Regions from separate parts of the Marinobacter sp. BSs20148 genome, predicted to be linked through region 1. Evidence: riboswitches for the same ligand, from Rfam matches in the RefSeq annotation. Region 1 holds a riboswitch; the other holds the start of a gene.
The links. Region 1 has a riboswitch for cobalamin ahead of MRBBS_RS18180 (ribonucleoside-diphosphate reductase subunit alpha). Riboswitches for the same ligand answer to the same signal wherever they lie in the genome.

Region 1 (12,192 bases):
GCAGGTAATAGGTGGTTTTCAGGCCTCGCTCCCAGGCCAGTTGGTAGAGTTCGTCGAGTTTTTTACCGCTGGGTTGGGCCATGTACAGGTTCAGGCTTTGGCCCTGGTCTAGCCACTTTTGACGGCGTGATGCGGCTTCTACCAGCCAGCGAGTGTCTATTTCAAACGCAGTGGCGTAGCGGGATTTCAGTTCGGTGGGTATGCGTTCGATTTGCTGCACGCTGCCGTCGTAGTATTTCAGGTCGTTCACCATCACGTTGTCCCACAGGCCTTCGGCCTTCAGGTCACGCACAAGCGAGGGGTTCACCACGGTGAATTCGCCCGACAGGTTCGATTTTACGAACAGGTTCTGGTACGCCGGCTCGATGGATTGCGACACGCCCACGATGTTGGAAATGGTGGCGGTAGGCGCAATAGCCATCACGTTGCTGTTGCGCATGCCGTGCTTGGCAATCAGGTCACGCACTGGCGCCCAGTCCAGGCGGCTGTCGGTGTTTACGCTCAGGTCGCCTTCAAGGCGGGCGGCTTTTAGCAGTTCGATGGAATCGATGGGCAGTATGTTCTGGCTCCACAAGGAGCCTTCGTAGCTTTCATAAGCACCGCGTTCGGCCGCCAGCCGGGCAGAGGCACGAATGGCGAAGTAGCTCAGCTGCTCCATGGCCACATCGGCAAATTCGACCGCTTGCGGGCTGGTGTATGACAAGCGCAAAGCGTAGAGCGCGTCTTGGAAGCCCATCAAACCCAGGCCTACCGGCCGATGTTTCAGGTTGGAATTACGCGCTTGGGGTACGGCGTAAAAGTTGATGTCTATAACGTTATCAAGCATCCGCACGGCGGTGTCGACGGTGCGTTCCAGGCGTTTTACATCCAGTTCGCCGTTGCTGATGTGGGCAACCAGGTTTACCGAGCCCAGGTTGCACACGGCGATTTCGTCGGCGCTGGTGTTCAAGGTGATTTCTGTGCACAGGTTAGAACTGTGTACCACGCCTTTGTGCTGCTGCGGCGAGCGCAGGTTGCAGGGGTCTTTGAAGGTTATCCACGGGTGGCCGGTTTCAAACAACACGGTCAGCATTTTGCGCCACAGCTGCTTGGCGGGGATGGTTTTGAACAGTTCGATTTTGCCTTCTGCGGCCAAGGTTTCGTAGTGCTGATAGCGTTCGCGGAAGGCGTTGCCGTATAAATCGTGCAAATCGGGCACGTCGTTGGGGCTGAACAGGGTCCAGTCGCGATCTTGACGCATGCGCTCGACCAGCAAATCTGGCACCCAGTTGGCGGTGTTCATGTCGTGGGTGCGGCGGCGTTCGTCACCGGTGTTTTTACGCAGTTCCAGAAACTCTTCGATGTCCAGGTGCCAGCTTTCCAGATAAGCACACACCGCGCCTTTGCGTTTGCCGCCCTGGTTCACGGCAACAGCGGTGTCGTTCACCACTTTCAGGAAAGGCACTATGCCCTGGCTTTGGCCGTTGGTGCCTTTGATGCGTGCACCCATGGCTCGCACCGGCGTCCAGTCGTTACCCAAACCGCCGGCCCATTTTGACAACATGGCATTATCACGAATCGACCCGTAGATGGCTTCCAGGTCATCGTCTACGGTGGTTAGGTAGCAGGACGACAGCTGGGAATGGCGGGTGCCACTGTTGAACAATGTGGGGGTAGACGACATATAGTCGAAGGACGACAGCAGGTCATAGAACTCGATGGCGCGGCTGTTGGGATCGTCTTCACGCAGGGACAGGCCCATGGCCACGCGCATGAAGAAGACCTGCGGCAATTCCAGGCGGTCTTCTTTCCAGTGCAGGAAGTACCGGTCATACAGGGTCTGCAGACCCAGAAAGCCAAATTGTAGGTCACGCTCGGGTTTCAATGCAGCGCCCAGGCGTTCCATGTCGAAAGCGGCCATGGCTTCGTCCAGCAATTCGTAACGAATACCGGCGTTGATGAAGGTGCCCAGGGCTTGCGGGTAGACGTCGACAAGGCTCAAAGAGGTGTCGAGTTTCAGCGCGGTTACGCTTTCCAGCCGCAGCTGTTCCAACAGCAAACGGGCGGTTACGGCGCTGTAGTCCGGTTCGCGCTCTATGCGGCCGCGGGCGGTCATAATCAGCGCCGACAGCACCTCGGCTTCGTCGATGCCGTTGTACAGGTTGCGTATGGATTCTTCCACCAGGGATTCGGCGTTAATGCCGTCCAGCCCGAAGGCTGCGTTATCGACCTGCTGTTTCATCAAGCCCAAGTCTAGCGGTACGGTGCGGCCGCCAGCTTGTTTTACGGTCAGGGTTGGGTGAGCTTCTACCGGCTCGTTCAGGGCGCGTTCGCGGGCGTGCTCTTCACGGTAGAGAACGTAAGCCCGCGCCACTTTCTGTTCCTCGGCGCGCATCAGAGCCAGTTCTACCTGGTCTTGAATGTCTTCAATGTGCACTTTACCGCCCGCTTTCAGGCGGCGGCTGATGGCCTGCACCACCTGGTCGGTTACCCTGTGAACGGCGTCATTTATGCGGGCAGAGCCCGCCGCCTGGTCACCTTCCACCGCCAGAAATGCCTTGGTGACGGCAACGCCGATTTTTGAAGGGGTAAAATTGACCAGGTTGCCGTTGCGCTTGATCACTTGCAGCGACGCCGCGGTGGCCGCGCTCGCAGCGGGGGTTTCGGCCTGTAGCTTGTTCGACAGATCGTTAGAGAGGGCAGACATAGCAGGTTATCCTGAATACGCGTTTATTCGTTGTCTTCGCGTACGCAGGCAGTCACAACCGAGGCAACTTTTGAAGGTGCCATCAGGCAGTAATACGCACCAAGCCATGCAGACTGGAGTGCTGTTACTGAAACTGTTGCTGCTCACCTGTGTCGCGAAGGTGCAGTGATGCGTTCTTGGCAGGTCTTCGGACTTAGGGGCGTGAACGGTGTGTCTGTTCGTTCGGCCTTGTGTGGCGACTTCCCGGCAACTGCCAGTGTCTTTGTGCCACACTTGTTCCCCAATACCGCTGCGCGTCAGTTCCGGAGTCTCACCGGATTCCCGTTACCAGCTATAGTGATTTAAGCCGTTAAAAATGATCGTAGCTCACTACATCTGGTATTTGACCAAGAACCTAAACACTATATACGGGAATAACCCAATGAACAAGATAGTCTCCATACTCTCGGCATTCTCAACAACACTCGCGATACTGGCGTTGTTCATGTTCAGTTCCGTTGCATTTTCTCAATCAGAAGAGACAGCGCCCCACCTGCCCCGTTTCTCTGAGATGACAAGCATCTCCGACGGCTGGGAGCCTCTGGAATTCCCCAACATAGATCAGCACTCCAACTATCAACTGTTGGTTGAAGACGGTGTTCAGGTGGTCAAAGCCGACACGGCTGGAAGCGCATCCGGGCTGATTGCGCGGGTAAACGTGCAGCCTCAGGATTCGCTGATTCTGCGCTGGCGCTGGAAGGTGTCGAATGTGTTTGCCAAGGGCGATGCCCGCAGTAAAAACGGTGATGACTATCCGGCGCGCATTTACGTGGCTTTTGAGTTTCAGCCCGACAACGCCGGTTTTTTTGAGCGCGCAAAGCGCAAAGCAGTGGAGGTGATGTTCGGAGAAGCGCTGCCGGGTAATGCTATTAACTACATTTGGGCAAACCAGCTGCCTATTGGCGAATGGGTGAATAACCCTTACACCGATAAAACCCGAATGTTAGCGGTGAGCAGCGGCGCGGAAAAAACCGGTGACTGGGTGAGCGTTGAGCGGGATATTACGGCGGACTACCGCAAGGCCTTTGGGGAAGAACCGCCAGCCATTATCGGCATTGCCATCATGTCGGATTCCGACAACACCGGCGAGCAAGCAAGCGCCTGGTATGGCGATATACAACTTGTTAAGGCGCCATAGCGCTTATAAATTCGGAAAGCCAATAATTTTATAGCCTAGCCCCAAACGCCTTTCCGTGATAACAGCTTGGTGGAATGGAGATTTTCGTCGCCAGGCGCCGACAGCAATGCCTGCACAGGCTTGTGATAATCCACCAAATAGTCACCACGATTGCGCTTAAGCATATCAATTGCGGCGCGACGGTTTGGCGCTTCGGTCAGGGCTATATCGCTCTGTTTCTCCATCCACGACATCAGCCCGCCATAGTTATAGCCGCTGATGACAATCACACGTTTGTGCTTGATCTGGTCAAAAGTTTTCAGTGTTTCTGTTGTGTTCAGGTGCGAGGCGTGCAATTCCAGATTCACCGGGCTTTCCCAGCTTTCCAGGGTTTCGTAAACCACCAACGGCGTGCCACTGAGACCCGGAGCCAAGTCTATTATACCGTCACGCAGGTGCTGCAGCAGGCGGCTGAGGGGTAAAAAGACGAATTTGGTGGTGTAGCCCACCTGCAAAGTCTGACGAGTTGGCGTTGGGTCTGCTAACGCCGGTGGCGACGCCAATGCAAAACCGAACAGGCAGGCCGTACATACAGCCATGAACGCCAAACTGTATGTGCGGTAGCCAGGTTTGAGAAGCAACACAAAAAGGCAATCCATCGCGCTCACCTTAATCCACTGAAACGTTTTTTAAGACTATCAGAGCGCCAAAAATCTGCACATAAAAGCCCGTTAATTTTCAGGTAAGGGCTTGAACTGGCCGAGTTACCCGGTCTACCAGATACACCAGGCTGTGGTAATCCACGCCACTGTGGCTGCTTAATCCAATTTCACAGGTACGGCTAGTTGATACACCCTCGGTGCAATGCTGTACCACCGGTTGCAAGGTTCGCAAAGCGTGGCCGTTCAGTTCAGGCGTGGTGAAGCCTTTGTCGCCAGCAAAGCCGCAGCAATGAATGTCTTCTGGCACCACAACATGGGTGCTGCACTTACGGGCGATATCGATCAGTGCCTGCCCTTCCCCCAGATGCTGGGTGCTGCAGGTAACGTGTACCGCCACGGATTCGCTCTGTGGCATAAACTCGAGCCGATCCAACAGATGGCTGCGAATAAACCGTACTGGATCGTAAATATCCAGACCGTGATCCTGCTGTTGCAGCAACCGCAGGGTGCAGGGGCTGGTGTCGCAGTAGATCGGGTCGCGGCCGTCGCGGCTGGCCCGTTTTACCGCTGCCAGCATTTCGCTGCGTTTGCGATCCGCCTGCTGGGGGTAGCCTTTGGACGCAAACGGCTGGCCGCAGCATAGCGAATCCATGGCCTCTGGGAACACAACCTCGTAGCCGGCTTTTTCCAACAGCTGTCGGGTTTTTTCCAGCAGCGGCGCCTGCTCGCTGTCAGAACGCGCCGGGCCCATGGCGTGGGATACGCACGCTGGCAAGTACACCACCCGCGGCTTTTCAGCGGCTACCGCTGGTTTCGCATGTTCAACCCAGCGCACCGGTTGCGGCGTAGCGGGATTCCAGGACGGAACACGACCACCACTGAGTTTTTTACTGGCTTCGGTCCAACGCTGCAGGCGGGGTGCGCCTAACAAACGGTTGGCGGTGTCGGCCGCTGCCAGCATCAGCCGGGTGCCCTTCAGGGCCGTCGCAAAGTGTGCGGCCAGCCAATCAGCACGGCTATTGTGATGCGCCTTGCCGGCGCGCAGTTCGCGCACCAGGTCCCCGGTGTTGATCCCCACGGGGCAACGCTGGGCGCAAAGACCCGTGGCGGCGCAGGTGTCTATTCCCTGATATTGATAGGCTTCTTCCAGCTCACGGGTATCTACACCCGCGCGTTTTTTGGCCTGAATGTCACGCCAGATCACAATGCGCTGGCGCGGGCTCAGGCTCAGACCGTTAGACGGACACACCGGCTCGCAGAAACCGCACTCAATGCACTTATCGATAATCTCGTTGGCCGCTGGCATGGGCTTGAGATTCTTCAGATGGATGCCGGGGTCTTCAGACAGAACCACGTCTGGATTCAATATTCCCTGTGGGTCCAGCAGGCGCTTTATTTTCCACATCAGCTGGTAGGCGTCGGCCCCCCACTCCAGCTCCACAAACGGCGCCATGTTACGGCCTGTGCCGTGTTCGGCTTTCAAGGAACCGCCAAACTCCACGGCCACCAGCTGAGCCACCTCACCCATAAACGCTGCATAACGCTCTACCTGGGCCGGGTCGTCAAAACTCTGGGTAAACACAAAGTGCAGGTTACCTTCCAAAGCGTGGCCGAACAGGATGGCTTCGTGGTAACTGTGTTTTTCAAACAGCTTGATCAGTCGGTTAACGCCTTCCGCCAACTGTGGGATGGGAAAGGTCACGTCTTCAATAATCACCGTGGTGCCCGTGGGGCGCACGGCGCCGACAGCTGGGAATGTGCCTTTGCGGATGGCCCACAGCTGGCCAGACAAGGTGGCGTCTTCGGTGAAATCGACCTGTTGTTCCACGTGGAACGGCGCCAGCACCGCGCGAATCTGCTCTATCTGTTCGTCCAGCAGCCACTGGCTAGCGGCACGGGTTTCAATCAGTAAGGCACAGGCATCGTCTGACAGAGCTTTTACCCAGGCTGGCAAGCCGGGTTGGTCTTCCACCGATCGTATGCTGCGTCGGTCGAGTAATTCGACCGCATCCACCGGCTGCGGCTTCAACAGCGGCACGGCGCGGCAGCAGTCTTCAACATTGCCGAACACCACCAGAGTGGTGGCTTTGTGCGGGTATTCGGGCACGGTGTTGTAAGTGACGGAACTGATGAAGCCCAGGGTGCCTTCAGAGCCCACCATCAGGTGGGTCAGAATATCCAGCGGATCGTCAAAATCCACCAGTGCGTTCAGCGACAGGCCGGTGGTGTTTTTCATTCGATATTTGTGACGGATTCGGTCCGCCAGCGGGCTGTTGGCGCGGGTGTCCCGGCCTAATTGCGCCAGCTTTTCCAGCAGTTCGCTGTGGCGACGGCTGAAGGCGGCTACACTGGCGGGGTCTTCGCTGTCTAACACCTCGCCATCTGCCAGCACCAGGCGCATGGCATTCAGGGTTTTATAGCTGTTTTGTGCGGTTCCGCAGCACATGCCGCTGGCGTTGTTGGCAACAATACCGCCGATTTTGCAGGCGTTAATAGACGCTGGATCTGGCCCGATTTTGCGCCCCAGAGGCGCCAGAACGGCGTTAGCTTGGGCGCCAATCACACCCGGTTGCAGGCGAATACGGGCACCGTTATCCAGAATATCCCGACGGCTCCAGCCATCGCCCAGCACAATCAGCAACGAATCACTGATGGCCTGGCCCGACAAGCTGGTACCGGCGGCCCGAAAGGTAACCGGTACTCGGTGCTTGCCCGCCAATTGCAGCAGCGCGACGACCTCGTGTTCGGCGTTTACCCGCACCACCAGCTTGGGAATCAAGCGGTAGAAGCTGGCGTCGGTGCCGAACGCCAGCGTTGACAGAGGATCGTCAAAACGACGCTGTTCGGGAATCAGCTGATTCACGGCACTCACAAAATCGGCGGGCAAACTCATAACAACTCTCTTATTACCAATAAGGGCCTACCGGGCCGCCTGTTTTAGTTCGCGGACCAGCAATTCAGGGCTGATGTCAGCAATGGTTCGCGCGCCGGTGAGCACCATCGCTACGCGCATTTCGCTTTCAATCAATTTCAGCAGGTTAGTAACGCCCGCTTCACCATCCGCCGCCAGTGCGTAAATGTAGGCGCGCCCGATCATTGTGCAGTCGGCGCCCAGGGCCAGCATGCGCAATACATCCAGACCGGTACGAATGCCTGAATCCACCAGAATTTTCATATCGCCTTTCACTGCGTCCGCAATGGCAGGCAAGGCGCGGCAAGTAGAAGGCACACCGTCGAGTTGGCGGCCACCGTGGTTCGATACAATAATGCCATCGGCGCCAAAGCTGCGGGCATCACGGGCGTCGTCGGGGTCTAATATGCCTTTGATGACCATCGGGCCATCCCAGAATTCGCGAATCCATTCCAGGTCTTTCCAGCAGATGGACGGGTCAAAATTATTGCCGAGCCAGCCAATGTAGTCGCCCAGGCCGGTGGCGCTGCCGCGGTAAGCAGAAATGTTGCCCAGGTCATGGGGCTTGCCCAGCACGCCTACATCCAGCGCCCAGCGCGGATGGGTTATTGCTTGTAATATGCGACGTGGCGCCGCGTAGGGCCCACTCATACCGGAGTGGGCATCGCGGTAGCGGGCGCCAGGCACTGGCATGTCTACAGTAAACACTAGGGTGGTTACGCCCGCCGCTTTGGCTCGCTCCAGCGCGTTGCGCATAAAACCACGGTCTTTCAACACGTACAGCTGAAACCACATAGGCCGGCTGATGACGGGGGCCACTTCTTCAATCGGGCACACCGACACAGTCGACATGGTAAACGGCACGCCCTGGTTAGCTGCGGCGCGGGCGGCCTGCACTTCACCGCGACGGGCGAACATGCCGGTCAAACCTACCGGCGACAGAGCTACCGGCATTGACAGGGTTTCGTCAAACAGCTCGGTGGTCAGGTCCAGCTGGGTCATGTCATTCAGTACCCGTTGGCGAAGGGCAACGTCTGACAGGTCTTCCACGTTGCGTTTAAGCGTGTGCTCGTTGTATGAGCCGCCGTCGATGTAATGAAACAAAAAAGGTGGAAGCCGACGTTTGGCCGCAGCGCGGTAATCGGTAGACGCAGAAATAATCATCAGGCATGTCCTGTTCCAGTTGCAGGATGTGCGCCCCGCAAGCACGGGGCGCCTTCAATACAATGTTCTAGAGCCTTCAGCTAACTTAAAGAGCCCTCAGCTGGTTAAAGAGCCATTAACGGGTCTGTAAAGTCCAACACATAGGCCGCAATCAAGGCAATTATGCCTGTCATCAGCACGTAATACAGCGTTGGCCATACCGTGCGGCGCAACGTTGCACCCTCGCGGCCATGGCGTGGCGAGCCGGCCGCCGCAGGCCGATCAGCAGAAGAGGAACAAAGGCAAATAAACCCGTCGACATCAAAGAGCTCCTGTACTTGTTATTAGCTAGATCTCTTATAATTGGTAATACCAATTTACAATCTAGTGCCGACAGGTTAAAAAAACATCAGGCCCAGTGTCAAACGAAATTTAATAGACATTAGTGTACGTAGTCGTACGAGGGTATTGATGGAGACGGCAAAACCTTGTTAGATTTAGGAATTGGTCTTACCAAAGGTGTCAAAGATGGAATTGCCACAGATTCGCCAACGCCGGCTATCTGACACGATTATGGATCGGCTGGAAAGCATGATTCTGGAAGGCGCCCTGAAGCCCGGCGAACGGCTGCCCGCAGAGCGGGCTCTGGCCGAACAGTTTGGGGTTTCACGGCCGTCACTGCGAGAAGCGGTGCAGAAGCTGGTGGCCAAAGGGCTGCTGGTCAGCCGTCAAGGCGGTGGAAATTACGTCACCGACAAGCTGGGGTCTAGTTTTAGCGACCCATTACTGGCGCTGCTGGAAAGCCACCCAGAGGCCCACCAGGATTTGCTGGAGTTCCGCCACACCCTGGAAGCAGATTGTGCCTACTACGCCGCCTTGCGCGCCACCGAAGTAGATCGCAAACACTTGCAGGCCGCTTTTGATGAACTTCAGGCCTGTTACAGCGATAGTACCCACACCCAAGAGGCTCGCTCCAAAGAAGGCGTTACCGACGCGCGCTTTCACATGGCTATTGCCGAGGCCAGCCACAACATGGTGTTACTGCACACCATGCGCGGCCTGTTTGACCTACTCAAACGCAACGTGGTGACGAACATTGGCGGCATGTACGAGCTGCGCGGCGAAACCCGTGAGCGCCTGGTGAACCAGCATAGCGAGCTGTTTCGGGCCATTATGGAAGCACGGCCAAACGACGCCCGGCGCAAAGCAAGCGAACACATCAGCTACGTGCAAGAAGTGTTGACGAACAATCGCGAAGCAGAGGTGCGCACAGCGCGCGCAGAGCGTTATCGGTTTCTAGAAAACTTCGACAAACACTAGTTGCAGCTCAAGGCTCGGCAACCCAGTGTTATGATCAGCGAGAAAAGGCGGGCACTAAACGCAAAGTTGGCTGTTGCGCTTGTTCTTATCCAGCCATACTGAAACAATCGCGGGCACTAATTTCTATCACCCCTTATCATTATGGCCAACCATGCAACTATTAGTTCGTAATCTCGCCCGCACCACAACCGAACAGGAAATCCGCGAGCTGTTTGAGGCACATGGCACCGTGACCGAATGCACTCTGGTTCTGGACAAAGAAACCGGCAAATCAAAAGGGTTTGGTTTCGTTGAGATGCCCGACGCAAAACAAGCAAAACTGGCCAGGGCAAAGTTGCACGAAACGCGTCTGGGCAGCAACAAAATACGGGTAAAAACGGCTCAAGAAAAATAACAAACCAAGGTTTTCTGGCCCGAGTTTTAAAGCCCGGCTAACTCTTGAGAGCAGCCAGAATCTCAAACGAACGCAAGCGGTCTTGCTGGTTGTAAAGATCGCAGGTGAACAGAAGCTCGTCCGCCTGGGTATGCTGCAAAAGCGTTTGCAGTTTCTGTTTGACGGTGTCGCCACTGCCAATCATCGCCAGGCCCAGAAAATCTCGCACAGTTTGCTCTTCCTGGGAATGCCACAGGTCATCCATACTCGCGACTGGTGGGCGCATCTTCAGGCTCTGACCACGGATTAACGACAATATGCGTTGATAGGTGGTGGTGGCCAACAACTCGGCTTGCTCATCGGTGTCTGCTGCAACCAAAGGCACACCCAGCATCACATAGGGCTTGTCCAGAAATTCCGACGGCTGAAACTGGCTGCGGTATAGTTCTATAGCCTGCATCATCATGCGCGGCGCAAAGTGCGACGCAAAGGCGTAAGGCAAACCCTTTTTTGCCGCCAGTTGTGCGCTGAACAAGCTGGAGCCTAACAACCAGATTGGCACATTGCTGTTCACACCCGGCATAGCCACAACTTTTTGGCCTGGCTGGCGCGGCCCCAGAAATGCCTGCAGCTCTTCCACGTCCGCAGGAAAATTATCCACACTTCCGCTCAGGTGTTTGCGCAAAGCGCGGGATGTAAGTGGGTCCGTGCCTGGCGCACGGCCCAAGCCCAGGTCAATACGGCCCGGGTAAAGCGCTTCCAGAGTGCCGAACTGTTCGGCGATCACGATGGGCGCGTGGTTTGGCAGCATAACGCCCCCAGCCCCCACGCGAATTTTCTGCGTACCCGCCGCCAGATAACCAACCACAACCGCGGTGGCGGAGCTGACAATGGCGTCCATATTGTGGTGTTCGGCCACCCAGTAACGGTTAAAGCCTAACTGTTCCACATGTTTAGCCAGCGTCAGTGAGCGCTGCAAAGCCGGCGCGGCGCCTTCATCGTTGTCTTTTGTGGAGGCTAAATCCAATACTGAAAACGCCACGTCGTTTATGTTCATTGCCAATCACCCCTTCACTTCATGCTGTCACGATTTGAATAGCTCGCGTACTAGTAGCTTTTCATCACGATAACACATTGATACCGACGCAGACGTTGGGGATTGCCTACGGGGCACTCACAACCCGGCGACGCAACCATCACTTCGGGGATCGGCTGCGCCTTCTATAACGCCGTCCGGCCTCAACACTAATGCGCCGGCATGGCCCATGGTATCGCTGAAGGCTTCATTCAGTGGCTCAACGACATGCCCTGCTGCTTTAAGTTCGTCGACCAGCCCCGGTGCGATCCTGCTTTCCAGTTTCAGTGTGGTGCTGGTGTCGCCCCAGGTGCGGCCAAGTAACCATCGCGGAGCGGTCACGGCTTGCTGCAAACCCTGATTGAACAGAGCATAGCGGCTGAACACCATGGCCTGGGTCTGAGGCTGGCCTTCACCGCCCATGGTGCCGTAACTCATCACCCGTCCATCATCAAAATGCGCAAGGGCCGGGTTCAGGGTGTGGAAAGGTTTACGGCCGGGCTCCAACGCCTGCAACGCGCCGGGTTTCAGGGAGAAACTGATGCCCCTGTTCTGCCAGTTTATGCCGGTGTCTTTCAGCACCACGCCAGAGCCAAACTCCCAATAGATGCTTTGTATAAAGCTGACGGCACGGCCCGCGTTATCGATACACCCCATCCAGATGGTGTCGCCCGGGCTGGCAGGATCGGGCCATGGCATCGCCTTGGCGGGATCAATGTCTGCAGCCATGGCTGCCAGTTTCTCCGGGGACAGATAATCTGACGGCACTCCCGGCAATCTGTCCGGGTCTGTTACCAAACGGTCGCGCACGCGGAACGCCTGTTTGGTGGCTTCAACCAGGCCGTGAATATAGTCAAAACCTTCCG
Region 2 (12,192 bases), 300 kb from region 1:
GATACTGCCTGCGGTGGTGACCGCTGTTGCTGTCAACAAACTGGCCAGAACGTAAATTGTCCACTCCAGCGGTCGCACCGACACGCCCAGCGCCGCCGCCTGCATGGGGCCCCGTGCCAGCACATTCAGGTTACGGGCCAGGGGCATAATCAACACCACCGCCACCGCCAGCACCACCACCGCCGGCCAGGGCGAGCGGGCGTAGGACACATCGCCCATCAGCCAATACAACATACCGGGCAGTTTGTAGGAAGGGGTAATGGCCAACATGAGGGTAATCATTGCGCCCCAGCCGGCCGCGACGACAACACCAGTCAGCAACAGGCGTGACGGTGTCCAGCTGCCGGTGCCGTGGGCAAGGCCAAACACCAACACGGTTGCCAGCATGGCGCCAGCAAAGGCCGAGCCCGATATTATCAACGTGCCCATTCCCATCAGCATGGCCAGTAGTGCGCCAACCGCCGCGCCGCCTGAAAGCCCAAGCACGTAAGGATCTGCCAACGGGTTACGCAGCAACACTTGCATCAGGGCGCCCGCCACTGCCAAGAGCCCACCCGTACCAAACGCCGCAAGCGTGCGCGGCAAGCGCAAATCCAGCAACAGGGTTCGGTGCAGCGTGCTGCCTTCGCCCTGAATAACCTGCCATAAATCCCCAGGCGACACCGTCACACTACCCAGCGCCAGCGCCAGCGCCATGGATGCCAGAGCCAAAACGCCAAGGCTGAGCAAAGAGCGGGTCATTGATTCAGAACCTGAGCGTTGACCTCTGGCTTACAAATTTTCACGAGCACTTTCCATCTTGTCGCGGGCTCTTGCCAAATTCTCACGGGCAATTGTCAACTTCCCACACACCGATTGAATAGCATCAAGCAATCTTGGCGTAGGCCGTGAAATAGGCGACGCAGGCACGAAAAACAGATTGTTTTTTTCCACCGCGGTCAGCCCCGCGTATTTCTTCCATTCATCCAGTTGGTCGTCGCTAACACCGTCAACGCTGCCGGTAAGAATGGCATCGGGGTCCGCCTGCAACACAACTTCCGCACTGATTCTGGGTATCAGCCGCTGCATATCGCCAAACACATTCACACCGCCGCACAACTTCAGCACTTTGCCAATCAGGTGCTCATTATTGACGGTCATTAACGGTTTTTCCCACACTTGATAAAACACCGGTATGGGTTCAACGCCTGCATACTGCTGTGTTAAAGCAGCAATGCCAACACGGAAGCGTTCGGCCTCGTCAAAACCTTCCGGCTCGGTGCCCGCAAGCGTGGCAAGCCGTTCGATAACACTGGAAACCCCCGCAAAGGTGCGGGGTTCTATAGCAAAAGTGGACACGCCCAACTCTTGAAGCAGCTCAACCTGTGCTGGCGGGTTGCCCGTTACCCAGGTCACCACCAGATCAGGATTAAGCGCCATCAAGGCTTCCATGTCGACACGGGTGTGGCTGCCGATCAGTGGGAGTTCAAGGGCGGCTGGGGGATAGTCACTGTAGTTGACTACGGCCATCACTTTGTCACCGGCGCCGGCTGCGTACATCAGCTCTGTAGCGCCGGGGGACAAGGTGATAACTCGCTGTGCCGGGGCTGCTAGACAAAGCTTTTTCCCGGTGTCGTCCACAGCGCAACGCTGTATCTCGCTGGCTGATATCGGATGCGCCAAGAATGCTGTCAAAAGCCCTAAGGCAAACCTGAAATTCAGCCCGCGAAAAGCCACGCTTTTACTCCTGCATTTAAGACTTATTGGATGTCGTAACGAACCGACAGCATGGCTGTGCGGCCTGCCGAGACGTAGTTCTTCGCTGTGGAATACTCTTTGTCAAACACGTTGGCAACGGTCACGCGGCTGCTCCAGTTCGGAGCAAAATTCCACTTGGCACGCAGATCGAGAGTAGCAAAACCGGGCAACCGATTTTTATTTTTGGTGTCGTCATAACGATCACCTTCCGCAATTACGGAACCGCCGACCACAAAACTACTGATTGTCTTGTCCAAATCAACTCGCGCAGTCCTAGTTGTCAATCGTCTTAACTGATTACCGGTTTCACGATCTTCCGGGTTCATATAAGTGAGACCAAGCGATGTTCGCCAACCATCAAGCTCATAACCGCCACCAAACTCAGCTCCACGGATTCGGGCTTCGCTAACATTGACTTTTGTATTGATCGTCCCGATTTTGTCAGTAATGATGAGATCTTCAATGTCCATCTGATAAACCGCCAGATCCCAGAACCATACCCGGTAGTTTCCTCTAATGCCTAATTCGTAGCTTTCTGACTCTTCCGGCTTTACATTGGAATTACCTTGGTACTCATATCCACTGGGAAACTTTATATACGGAATGTACAAATCATTAAAAGTTGGTGCTCGAAACGCTGTACCATAGCTAGCGCGAACACGGTGCGATTGATCAAATTTGTAACCCAGCGCTAAACCACCGGTTTCATTAGTTCCATAGGCTTCATTATCGTCGCTGCGAAGACTCAGCTGAGTATCAAGTGGGCCAAAGTTCAAGCGTAGCTGGCTAAAAACGGCCGTATTAGTTCTACTGGTTTCAGTAAAATCTTCAGTGCTTTCAACTTCATCTTGCTGCAACTCTGCACCAACAACCAGTTCGTGAACACTGTAGGAAAAAGTGTTTTCCCATCTAGCCTGTCGCAAACGCGTGTCATAATAATAACTCTCACCACTGCTCGATAATGTTTTCTCGTCATCTTGTGACTCTGAAAACTGAATCCCGGTTTGCCAATAATCACTCAGCGGAGCAACCAAGCCTAGGCCAACAGTCCGAATTGTGTAGTCCGTATTGCCGCCTTCGTATTCAGTGTTTCCTTCAGACTGCAGCAATATTGCGCTGGCCTCACCCCCGTTTTCTAGTTCATGTACAACCCGGCCCAACCCGGCAGTTTGGCGGAAGCCTTTTTCTTGGTCTTGTTCCAGATTTTTAATATTCTTACGAACTGCTGTGCCGTCGGTCTCCTTGTGCAAACCACTCAGACTGAAACGCGTGCTCCCAGCGGATCCGGAGACTCCCGCACTCGCTTTTTGAGTATCAAAGTTACCCGCACCGGCCTCAACCCAGCCGCGCTCACCCTGTTTCGGATCCAACGTAAAAGCCTGAATCACACCACCCATAGCATCTGCGCCGTACAGCGAACTTCTGGGCCCACGAACGATTTCCACTCGTTGAATAAGCTCTGTCGGAAAAAACTGCCAAGGGGCCCCTCCGCTGGTCGCTGAGTGCAGCTTAATGCCATCAACTAGAAAAACCGTGCCGGCACTCTGAACGCCGCGAATATTGACGTTCGTTGTCTTGCCAAAAGAACCATTTCCCGTCACGTTAATACCCGGCTGGCCTCGCAGAAGATCGGAAACATCAGCAGGCGCTTTTGAGCGGATTTCTTCTTCGTCAATCACCGTGAAGGAAGCCAGGCTTTCACCCACAGTTTTAGGGCCAAGCGTAGCGGTAACAACAATCGGATCAAGAGTCGCGCCAGTAGATTCTTGGGCAACCGCAATTGAAAGAGGACTTAATGCAAAAGGCGCCAGCAGACTGCTGGCAACAAAGCGAAAAACTTTCATAAAATGCACTCAAAGCCACACCACGCGCACCCGCATGGCTGATTTTATGGTGCTACAAAGGAAAGCGAAAGCCGTCCGCAAGCAAAGCGGGCGCCTTCCAAAAGGTGGGGAAATGCCGTGAAACAGGATCGGTGTTTACCCACCGCAACTGCCCTCCGCAGCGTTCGGTGTGTTGACAGGCCGGTCTCCGGACTTGTGAGCTGTATTACTGAACGGCGCAAGCCTTCCCATGCGTTCGCACAGTGGCACCTTTCTTAGCCGTTCACTCACTTACCGTTGCGGGGGCAGTGCCGGACTTTAACCGGCTTCCCGTTTCACTGTTGTCGCGATGATGATAGCGCTCGAACAACACCTGAAAACGAACGCAAGGCTAACAATGCGTTAATGTCTGGTCAATGATTAATCACCGACGGCGTCCGCCAATGCCTTGTCCAGGCGGCACCATTCGTTCTCGTCTGGCGCCAGACCGAAGCGCACCATACCGGGTCGTTCGAATACTCTTACCAGCACGCCTTGCGCGGCAAGACAGTCCGCCAACAAAGTTGGGGCTTCGGTGCGAACGGTATGGAACAACGCGCTTCCACCCATCGGATTCAGTCCGGCTGAATGCAATATGCCTCTTAGCCTTCGAGCGCTGTTCTGCAAGCGAGCACAGGCTTGTTGCTGCCAGTTTATATCCAGCAGTGCCTGCGCCATTACGTGGCGCGCGGGACCATTCACCGCCCATGGTCCCAGCTTTTCCGTCAGCGCACCCGCAAGATTCTTATCGGCGAGCACGAAGCCGGCGCGTATCCCGGCCAAACCAAAGAACTTCCCCAGTGAGCGCAGAACAATCAGACCCGGGCGGCCACTCTGGCAGGCCAGGCTAAAAGTGGGCGTGGGGTCCATAAACGCTTCGTCCAGCACCAGCCAACCACCGCGTTTTTGCAAACGCCGGTGCCAACGCAATAGCGTGGAAGGAGGAATAATTGCACCCGTGGGGTTGTTAGGATTGATCCATACCAGCACGTCAAGCTGATCCAACCAACGATCATCGCAACCCGAGGCACCGCCTTTGGTCTGCACAGGCTCAATGGGAACAATCTTGTGGCCAGCAGAGCGCCAATGGTGCCCATGCTCGCGATAGCCAGGTACCGGTATGCCTACACGACAGGGTTTGCGTAAGCTGGGCAGCGCCATAATGGCCGCTTGACTGCCGGCAACAGGCACACAGCCAGAAGCCAAGGGCGCGCCCGACCAATGACGAATAATCTCTGCCAGGCCATCGTCTTGTTCTGGCAGGCGCTGCCACACGTCCGCCGGCAACTCCGGCACCGGCCACCCCGATGGGTTGATACCGGTCGATAAATCCAGCCACTGTTCGCGGGGAATACCCCAGCGCTTTACCGCGTCATTCAGCCGCCCGCCGTGCTGTAGCATCACAATCCCGCCACCACGGCAACAAGGCCGCTTATGGCGAATATAACCGCCAACCAAAGCCAGGTGCCGTGGCGTACCAGTGCAATAGCCGCCTGAACAGTGTCGGCACTGGCCGGGTTAGTACCGCCCAGGTGCGGGCGCTGCTTTACGCCTTGCGGATAAGGCGACGGGCCACCGAGTTGAACATTCAGTGCACCCGCGCCTGCCGCCATCACCGGGCCAGCGTTGGGGCTGTCCCATTGGGACGCCTGCTGTCGCCAGCAGCGCCACGCAAGCTTACGATTACCTAGCAGCGTGTACGTTAGCGCCGTAAGCCGCGCAGGCAGCCAGCCCATGACGTCGTCCAGCCGTGCGGCCGCACGACCAAAATATAAAAACTGCGGGTTGCGATAACCCCACATGGCGTCCAACGTATTCACAACACGATGCACAATCACACCAGGAATACCGCCCACTAAAAACCAGAACAGGCTGGCAAACACCGCATCCGCGCCATTTTCCAGCATAGACTCGGTGGCCGCAGCTGCCACGCCCTGCTGATCCAGCGCGCTGGCCTGGCGGCTGACAATGCGGCTAACCTGTTCCCTTGCCAAATTCAGCTCGCCTCTTTGCAGCGGCTGCGCCACCGCCAGACCATGCTCTGCCAAGCCCCTGAGAGAAAGCGCAAAGTACAATGCAGTAGCCTGGGCCAGCAGCAACCAAAAGCCGCTGAGCACAGCAGACAACCAGATTGTTAAAAGCAACAGGGGCAACACCAGTGAACACAGGGCTAAAGTACCCAGGATAAGGCTACGCCAGGCCTTTTGTGGTGCGCTGTTAAGCAGCCGTTCCAAAGCACTGGCCAGAGCGCCAAAACCCGCCAGTGGGTGCAGTCGGCGGGGTTCACCCAATAATCGGTCCAGAGTGAGGCCCAGCAGGCAAACCAGTAAAGGCGCAAAAAAGGGAGAAAGAAAAGCGGCCATTATGACTTCAAAGTCACCGCCAAACCGGCGACGCTCATAACCACAGTGTCGCAACGCTCGGCCAGGGCCTGATTCAACCAGCCCAGTTCGTCGCCAAAGCGTCGGGTAAGGGGGTCCATGCCAATAATACCCAGCCCCACTTCGTTGCTGACAATAATCAGCTTGCCCGGGTACTGGGCCAGCTGAGTTAAAAACTGTTCCCGCTCCCACGCAAAAACCGTCTCGCCGGCGTGCAGCAGATTACTCACCCACAGGCTCATGCAATCCACCAGCATGCACGGCGCTTTTTGGCCGGCGCTGGCATAGAGGGCAAGCACCGAGGCAAGGGCTAATGGCTCTTCACTTAAGCCCCAGTTAACAGGACGTTGCCGTTGATGGCGATCAATGCGCCTGCGCATTTCGTCGTCACCGGCGGTTGCGGTGGCGAGGTACACCACCTCGCCGTCAGTGTTGCAGGCAAGGCGTTCTGCCAACGCGGTTTTACCGGAGCGAACGCCACCAATAACCAGAGTGTGCATGTTGGTTTCAGTCCTCGGGGTGGAAAAGTAGGTGGTAGCCGGCAAACTGGTGGGCCTTGAACTCTACCGGATCTGGACGACTCAGAGTATCATCCAACTTTTGCTGCCTCGACATCGATTTTTATATTATTGGCCATTTCCGTGGCGCTACGCGTTTGCAGTTTACAGGTATTTATCATGTTATTTCCCGTCAGTTGGACCAACCCCCCCGCGCTTCCTTCCTCCCATTTTCTGGAACTTGCCATACAGCGCCAGAACACGCTGACCAAGCCCGCGGGATCATTGGGCCAGCTTGAGGCCATTGCGACGCAGCTGGCCAGCATGCAAGGCTCCGAGCTGCCAACAGCCGACAAGATTCACATCAGCATATTTGCCGGCGACCATGGCGTCTGCGCGGAAGCCATTTCTGCCTACCCGCAAGCTGTCACCGCTCAGATGATTGCTAATTTCGCCAACGGCGGCGCCGCCATCAGTGTGCTGGCAAAACTCTTAGGTGCAACGCTGGAAGTGATCAACCTGGGTACTGTTACCGACACGCCGGATCTGCCGAGTGTCATTAACGCTCGCATTGCGCCCAGCACCCGTAACTTTGTAGAAATAGACGCAATGACCAGCCAGCAGGTCACCAAGGCCATACACTTTGGCGATGAGGCCGCCCAACGCGCGGCTCGCGCTGGTTGCCACTTGTTTATTGGCGGCGAAATGGGCATTGGCAACACCACGTCTGCGGCCGCTATCGCCTGTGCGCTGCTGAACAAAAACCCGATACGCCTGGCCGGGCCGGGTACAGGCCTGGACAGTGCCGGGGTGCGGCACAAAGCCGAAGTGATTATTCGGGCGCTGCAACGCCACAACGATGACCAAACCCCCATGGCGGTACTCAAAGCCTTTGGCGGCTTCGAAATTGCCGCTCTGGCCGGCGCCATTGCGGGCTGTGCTGCCCGGGGCATACCGGTATTGATAGACGGCTTTATTGTGTCGGTCGCCGCGCTGATCGCGGTGAGTGAACAGCCGAATATTCGCGCCTGGTTGTTGTTTTCCCATCGCTCGGCCGAGCCAGGCCACCAGGCTATTCTGGATGCATTGAAGGCCACACCGCTTTTGGACATGGGCATGCGGCTGGGCGAGGGCAGCGGCGCGGCGGTGGCAGTTCCGTTGATACGTGCAGCCTGCGCTTTGCACAATAATATGGCCAGTTTTGACGCCGCGGGCGTAAATGTCGGCCAGAATGATGCACCTCAATCCGGAGCGAACAGCCGCAATGACTGACACCACAACCATTTTTGATGTGATCCGCCATGGCGAACCGGAAGGCGGGCCCATGTATCGAGGCAGTAAAGACGATCCTCTTAGCACCGCCGGGTGGCAGCAAATGCGCGATGCCATTACCAGCGCAGATCATTGGGACGTTATTGTGAGCTCACCCATGCTGCGCTGCGTTCATTTTGCGCGGGAACTGGCGGAACGCTATCAAATCCCCCTGTACCTTGATGACGACCTGCGGGAAATCAGCTTCGGCGATTGGGAAGGCCGCACGGCTGACGAAGTCATGGCCAGCGATGGCGAACGCCTGAGCCAGTTCTGGGCCAATCCGGTTGCCAACACTCCCCCCTCAGGCGAACCGGTCAGCGACTTTCAGACCCGGGTAATTGCGCGTTGGTATCACTGGCAGGAACAGCTTGCGGGCAAGCGGGTATTGATCGTTTGCCACGGAGGGATTGTGCGGATGATAGCAGCCGATGTGCTGCGCATACCGCTGGAACATGCATTTTCCGGCATAAGCACACCCTACGCCTGCCGCAGCCGCATTCAGGTAAATACCTCCAGCTACGGACGCTTTCAAAGCCTGATCGGACACGGCCTGGTCAGCGACTGACAGCTGGACTGCAAACCGCTGGTGGGTCTCATCGGCTTAGATGTTAAGAGCGATTCTCAGTGTACTGAAAATTAATCAGTTCTTTAGCCAGTATCGGTTTGCTAAAATAGTAGCCCTGAGCCAGGTCACACCCTAATTCGTCCAGTAAAGTAAGTTGTTCCTGTATTTCCACGCCCTCGGCAACAACCAGCAAGCCCAAGCTATGCGCCATCGCTATGGTTGCTTTTACCAGGTCAAAATCTGATTTTTTTAGCGTTATACCACTTACAAAGCTTCGATCTATCTTTAACACATCGAATGAATATTTCCGCAAGTAACTTAATGAAGAATACCCTGTCCCAAAGTCGTCCATTGACAATTTTACGCCCAGCTTATGGAGCTCGTGTAAGGCAGCATCAATATAGGATTTACCAATCATTAAAACGCCCTCGGTAATTTCAAACTCTAAATTATCGGGCTTGATATTCGCATCACCAAGAGATTTTTGAATAAAATCCATCAATTCTTTATCCCTGAATTGGCGAGGGGATAAATTTACCGCCATTGTATAATGTCGTTGATGGGCATTCTGCCACTCACTCAAAAAATTGAGGGCTTGTTCAATAACGTATTTTCCAATAGAGTCAATTAAACCCGTGTGTTCGGCAATTGGAATAAACTCGTCTGGAGCAACGTTGCCCAGAACCGGATTTTTCCAACGAATTAGAGCTTCTGCGCCAACAACATTTCTATATTTTATATCCATTTTAGGCTGATAATATACTTCAAATTCACCCCGTTCTAACGCACTGCTCAGTTGCTCTTCGATTTCAAAGCGACGTAACATAATATCGTTCATTTCTTTCGTAAAAAATGAATAGGAATTACGCCCTGATGCTTTCGCTTGATACATTGCCGTGTCGGCATTGCGTAATAAATCAGAGGCAAAATCACCATTTTCAGGATAAATAGCAATACCAATACTCAAGGTCAGGATTAACTCTCTACCGTCAATCTGCAAAGGCTCTCTGAAAATTCTAAGCAGATTTTCTGCAATATCAATCACATTGCGAACATCTGTTAACGGCCGCACCAAAATAATAAACTCATCGCCACCTAAACGGCCTACTGTATCTGCTTTTCGTACTGCCATTTTTAACCTGTTGGCGGCCTCCACGAGTAGTTTATCTCCTACCTCGTGGCCTAAGGAGTCATTCACTCTTTTAAAATCGTCTAAATCTAAAAAGAGTATGGCGACCTTCTCAGAATTTCGCTTTGCTTCTTCAAGCATTTGTGACAAACGGTCAAGAGACAAGAAACGGTTGGGCAATAAAGTTAGACTGTCAAAATAAGCATGTTGCCGTATTACTTCGGCGGACTTATATTTTTCCGTGATGTCTCGAGCGACAACCAAAACCTTTTTATCCGCTTGTAAGTAACTAATTCTTGCCTCAAAGTAAGTTGGGCCATGAGGCATATCTAACTCATACTCAAAACTTGATACACCACCTTGTTCTACGACTTTGGAAATATGAGATCTAAATTTACTAGAGACTTTGTCAGGCAAAAAGACAGACATAGGTTTACCAATAAATTTTTCTGGCGCAACATAGAGATTATTTTCATCACTGGCATGATAATCAATGATCGTCCCATCTTCTTTCATTAAGAAAAATAAATCAGGGATCGCTTTAAACACAGCTTGCAGCATATCTTCTTTAAGGATTACCTGGGCCTGAGCTTGCCTAACCTCAGCCAAATCAATATCAATGCAATACATTTCTTTTTTATTATTTTCATCAGCAAATAAAACATGACTTGAAAAGACACTGACATCTTCACCGTTTTTATTGCACAAAGTCATTTCTGACGCAGGGATTTCAATACCTTGACCGATCCAATTTTCATGCGCGGCAACAACAAGATCACGCATATGCTCAGGAATAATTAACTCTTCCAGTTTTCTGCCTAAAGCTTCTTTTCTGGTGTAGCCATAGATTAATTCGCTACCTACATTCCAGTAAACAACTTGCCGGTCTTCATCGTATCCTTGAACAGAAATCGCCTTCACCGCATCAAATAACTGACGGATAGCATCCCTTGTAGCTGCTTGATGAAGTAGCATATTTGTAATTTGGTTGCCTCTAAGTTAGACGACACAAACCGTTATCTACCTTTAGTCTAGACCCTAACAATAAATGTTGGTACCAAGACCCTCCAGAAAATGCCGGGCCTGAGAAGTGTGACTCCATTGGGCAAGCGATCCGGCTTTAAACCGGCGAAGGACAGCGATTTTATGGCTGCATCCAGCACCGCCAGCCATTTTGGCGCTATCACCCACGATCAAACAGTGCTTTCTGCTATAGTTTTGGCCAAGCACTATTCAATCCACTTTGGGGGCTGCATGCAGGCTGAACTGATCGACATTCGTAACCATCTTCTACAGCATTCGCCGTTTAACGAGATGCCAGAGGAGTTGGTCAACCGTGTGACCGAAACCATCGAGATCGTTTATGCCCGTGCCGGCACCGAGCTTTTGCGCATAAATGATCCCAGCAAGGCCCTGTATTACGTGCGCAGCGGCGCAGTAGAGATTTTTCGACGCTCGGGCGAGCTGTATAACCGGATTGGTGAGGGTGACATCTTTGGCCAATTTGGCCTGATGATGAACAAACACGTGCGTTTTCCGGCAACCGTGCTTGAGGACAGCCTGATTTACCGTATTCCGGCAGAAACCTTCCATTATCTGTTCGAACAGGACGAGGGTTTTGCGGACTACGTGGAAATTGAAGACCGAAGCCGTTTGCGCTCCGCGGTATCGCGGCGTGAAAAATCCAACCAGCTGATGACCTCACGGGTAAGCCGGCTAATTTCACGCAAAACCGTGTCTGCACCTTATACGGTTCGGCTGCAGGAAGCGGCTAGAATCATGACCGAAAACAGCGTGTCAGCGCTACTTCTGATGGAAGGGGAAGGTGACCAGGCGCGACTGAAAGGCATTATCACCGATCGCGACCTGCGCATCCGCGCGTTGACTGAAGCACTGCCGTCAGAAACACCAATTAGCGACATTATGACCGAAGGGCTGATCACCATACCGGCCAGCCACTATATTTTCGAAGCCATGCTGACTATGTTGCACAATAACGTGCACCATTTGCCGGTAATGGACGATCACGAAGTGCGCGGAGTGATTGCGCTGTCTGACATCGTGAAATATGAAAGCCAGAGCAGCCTGTATCTGGTCAGCAATATTTACCACCAAACCAGCGTAAAAGGCCTGAAGAAAATCAGCCTGGAAGTGCGCGACAGCTTCGTACGCATGGTGAATGAAGACGCCAACTCGCACATGATTGGCAGTGCCCTGGCGGGGATTGGCCGTAGTTTCACCCAACGGCTGCTAGAACTGGGCGAGGAGAAGCTGGGACCACCGCCTGTGCCCTACTGCTTTATGGCCCTGGGCTCTATGGCGCGGGATGAACAGCTAGTGGTGACCGATCAAGACAACGCCATGATTCTGGACGACAGCTTTGTCGCAGAGGAACACGACGTCTATTTTCTGAAATTGGCGAAGTTTGTCAGCGACGGCCTGGCTGAGTGCAACTACACCTACTGCACAGGTGACATCATGGCGACCAATGAGCGCTGGCGCCAGCCACTGAGGGCCTGGAAAGCCTACTTCAGCGACTGGATCGATAACCCCCAGGCCAGGGCCCTGCTTAATAGCAATATCTTTTTCGATCTTGACGGTATTTACGGGGAAACCGATTTTGCCGAACAGCTAAAAACTCTGGTGGCGCAAAAGGCTTCAAACAGCCAGCGTTTTTTGGCAATGATGGCGCGCAATGCTCTGAATC

Region 2: it holds a riboswitch for cobalamin, as region 1 does, so the genes downstream of both, MRBBS_RS00945 (TonB-dependent receptor domain-containing protein) here and MRBBS_RS18180 (ribonucleoside-diphosphate reductase subunit alpha) in region 1, are expected to answer to the same signal.

What each region holds. Positions count from the first base shown of each region.
Region 1 is NC_018268.1:3,972,445-3,984,636, forward strand. Features, by position in the region: gene MRBBS_RS18180 (ribonucleoside-diphosphate reductase subunit alpha) at 1-2,686, opposite strand, end outside; cobalamin riboswitch at 2,847-3,055, opposite strand; gene MRBBS_RS18185 (DUF3047 domain-containing protein) at 3,171-3,863, shown strand; gene MRBBS_RS18190 (amino acid ABC transporter substrate-binding protein) at 3,899-4,501, opposite strand; gene MRBBS_RS18195 (FAD-binding and (Fe-S)-binding domain-containing protein) at 4,581-7,397, opposite strand; gene lldD (FMN-dependent L-lactate dehydrogenase LldD) at 7,425-8,579, opposite strand; gene MRBBS_RS18205 (GntR family transcriptional regulator) at 9,087-9,878, shown strand; gene MRBBS_RS18210 (RNA recognition motif domain-containing protein) at 9,952-10,272, shown strand; gene MRBBS_RS18215 (LLM class flavin-dependent oxidoreductase) at 10,310-11,308, opposite strand; gene MRBBS_RS18220 (gamma-glutamyltransferase family protein) at 11,426-12,192, opposite strand, start outside.
Region 2 is NC_018268.1:207,370-219,561, reverse strand. Features, by position in the region: gene MRBBS_RS00955 (FecCD family ABC transporter permease) at 1-741, opposite strand, end outside; gene MRBBS_RS00950 (cobalamin-binding protein) at 772-1,716, opposite strand; gene MRBBS_RS00945 (TonB-dependent receptor domain-containing protein) at 1,740-3,581, opposite strand; cobalamin riboswitch at 3,742-3,952, opposite strand; gene cobD (threonine-phosphate decarboxylase CobD) at 3,981-5,000, opposite strand; gene cbiB (adenosylcobinamide-phosphate synthase CbiB) at 5,000-5,962, opposite strand; gene cobU (bifunctional adenosylcobinamide kinase/adenosylcobinamide-phosphate guanylyltransferase) at 5,962-6,480, opposite strand; gene cobT (nicotinate-nucleotide--dimethylbenzimidazole phosphoribosyltransferase) at 6,658-7,749, shown strand; gene MRBBS_RS00920 (histidine phosphatase family protein) at 7,742-8,356, shown strand; gene MRBBS_RS00915 (bifunctional diguanylate cyclase/phosphodiesterase) at 8,400-10,460, opposite strand; gene MRBBS_RS00910 (putative nucleotidyltransferase substrate binding domain-containing protein) at 10,740-12,192, shown strand, end outside.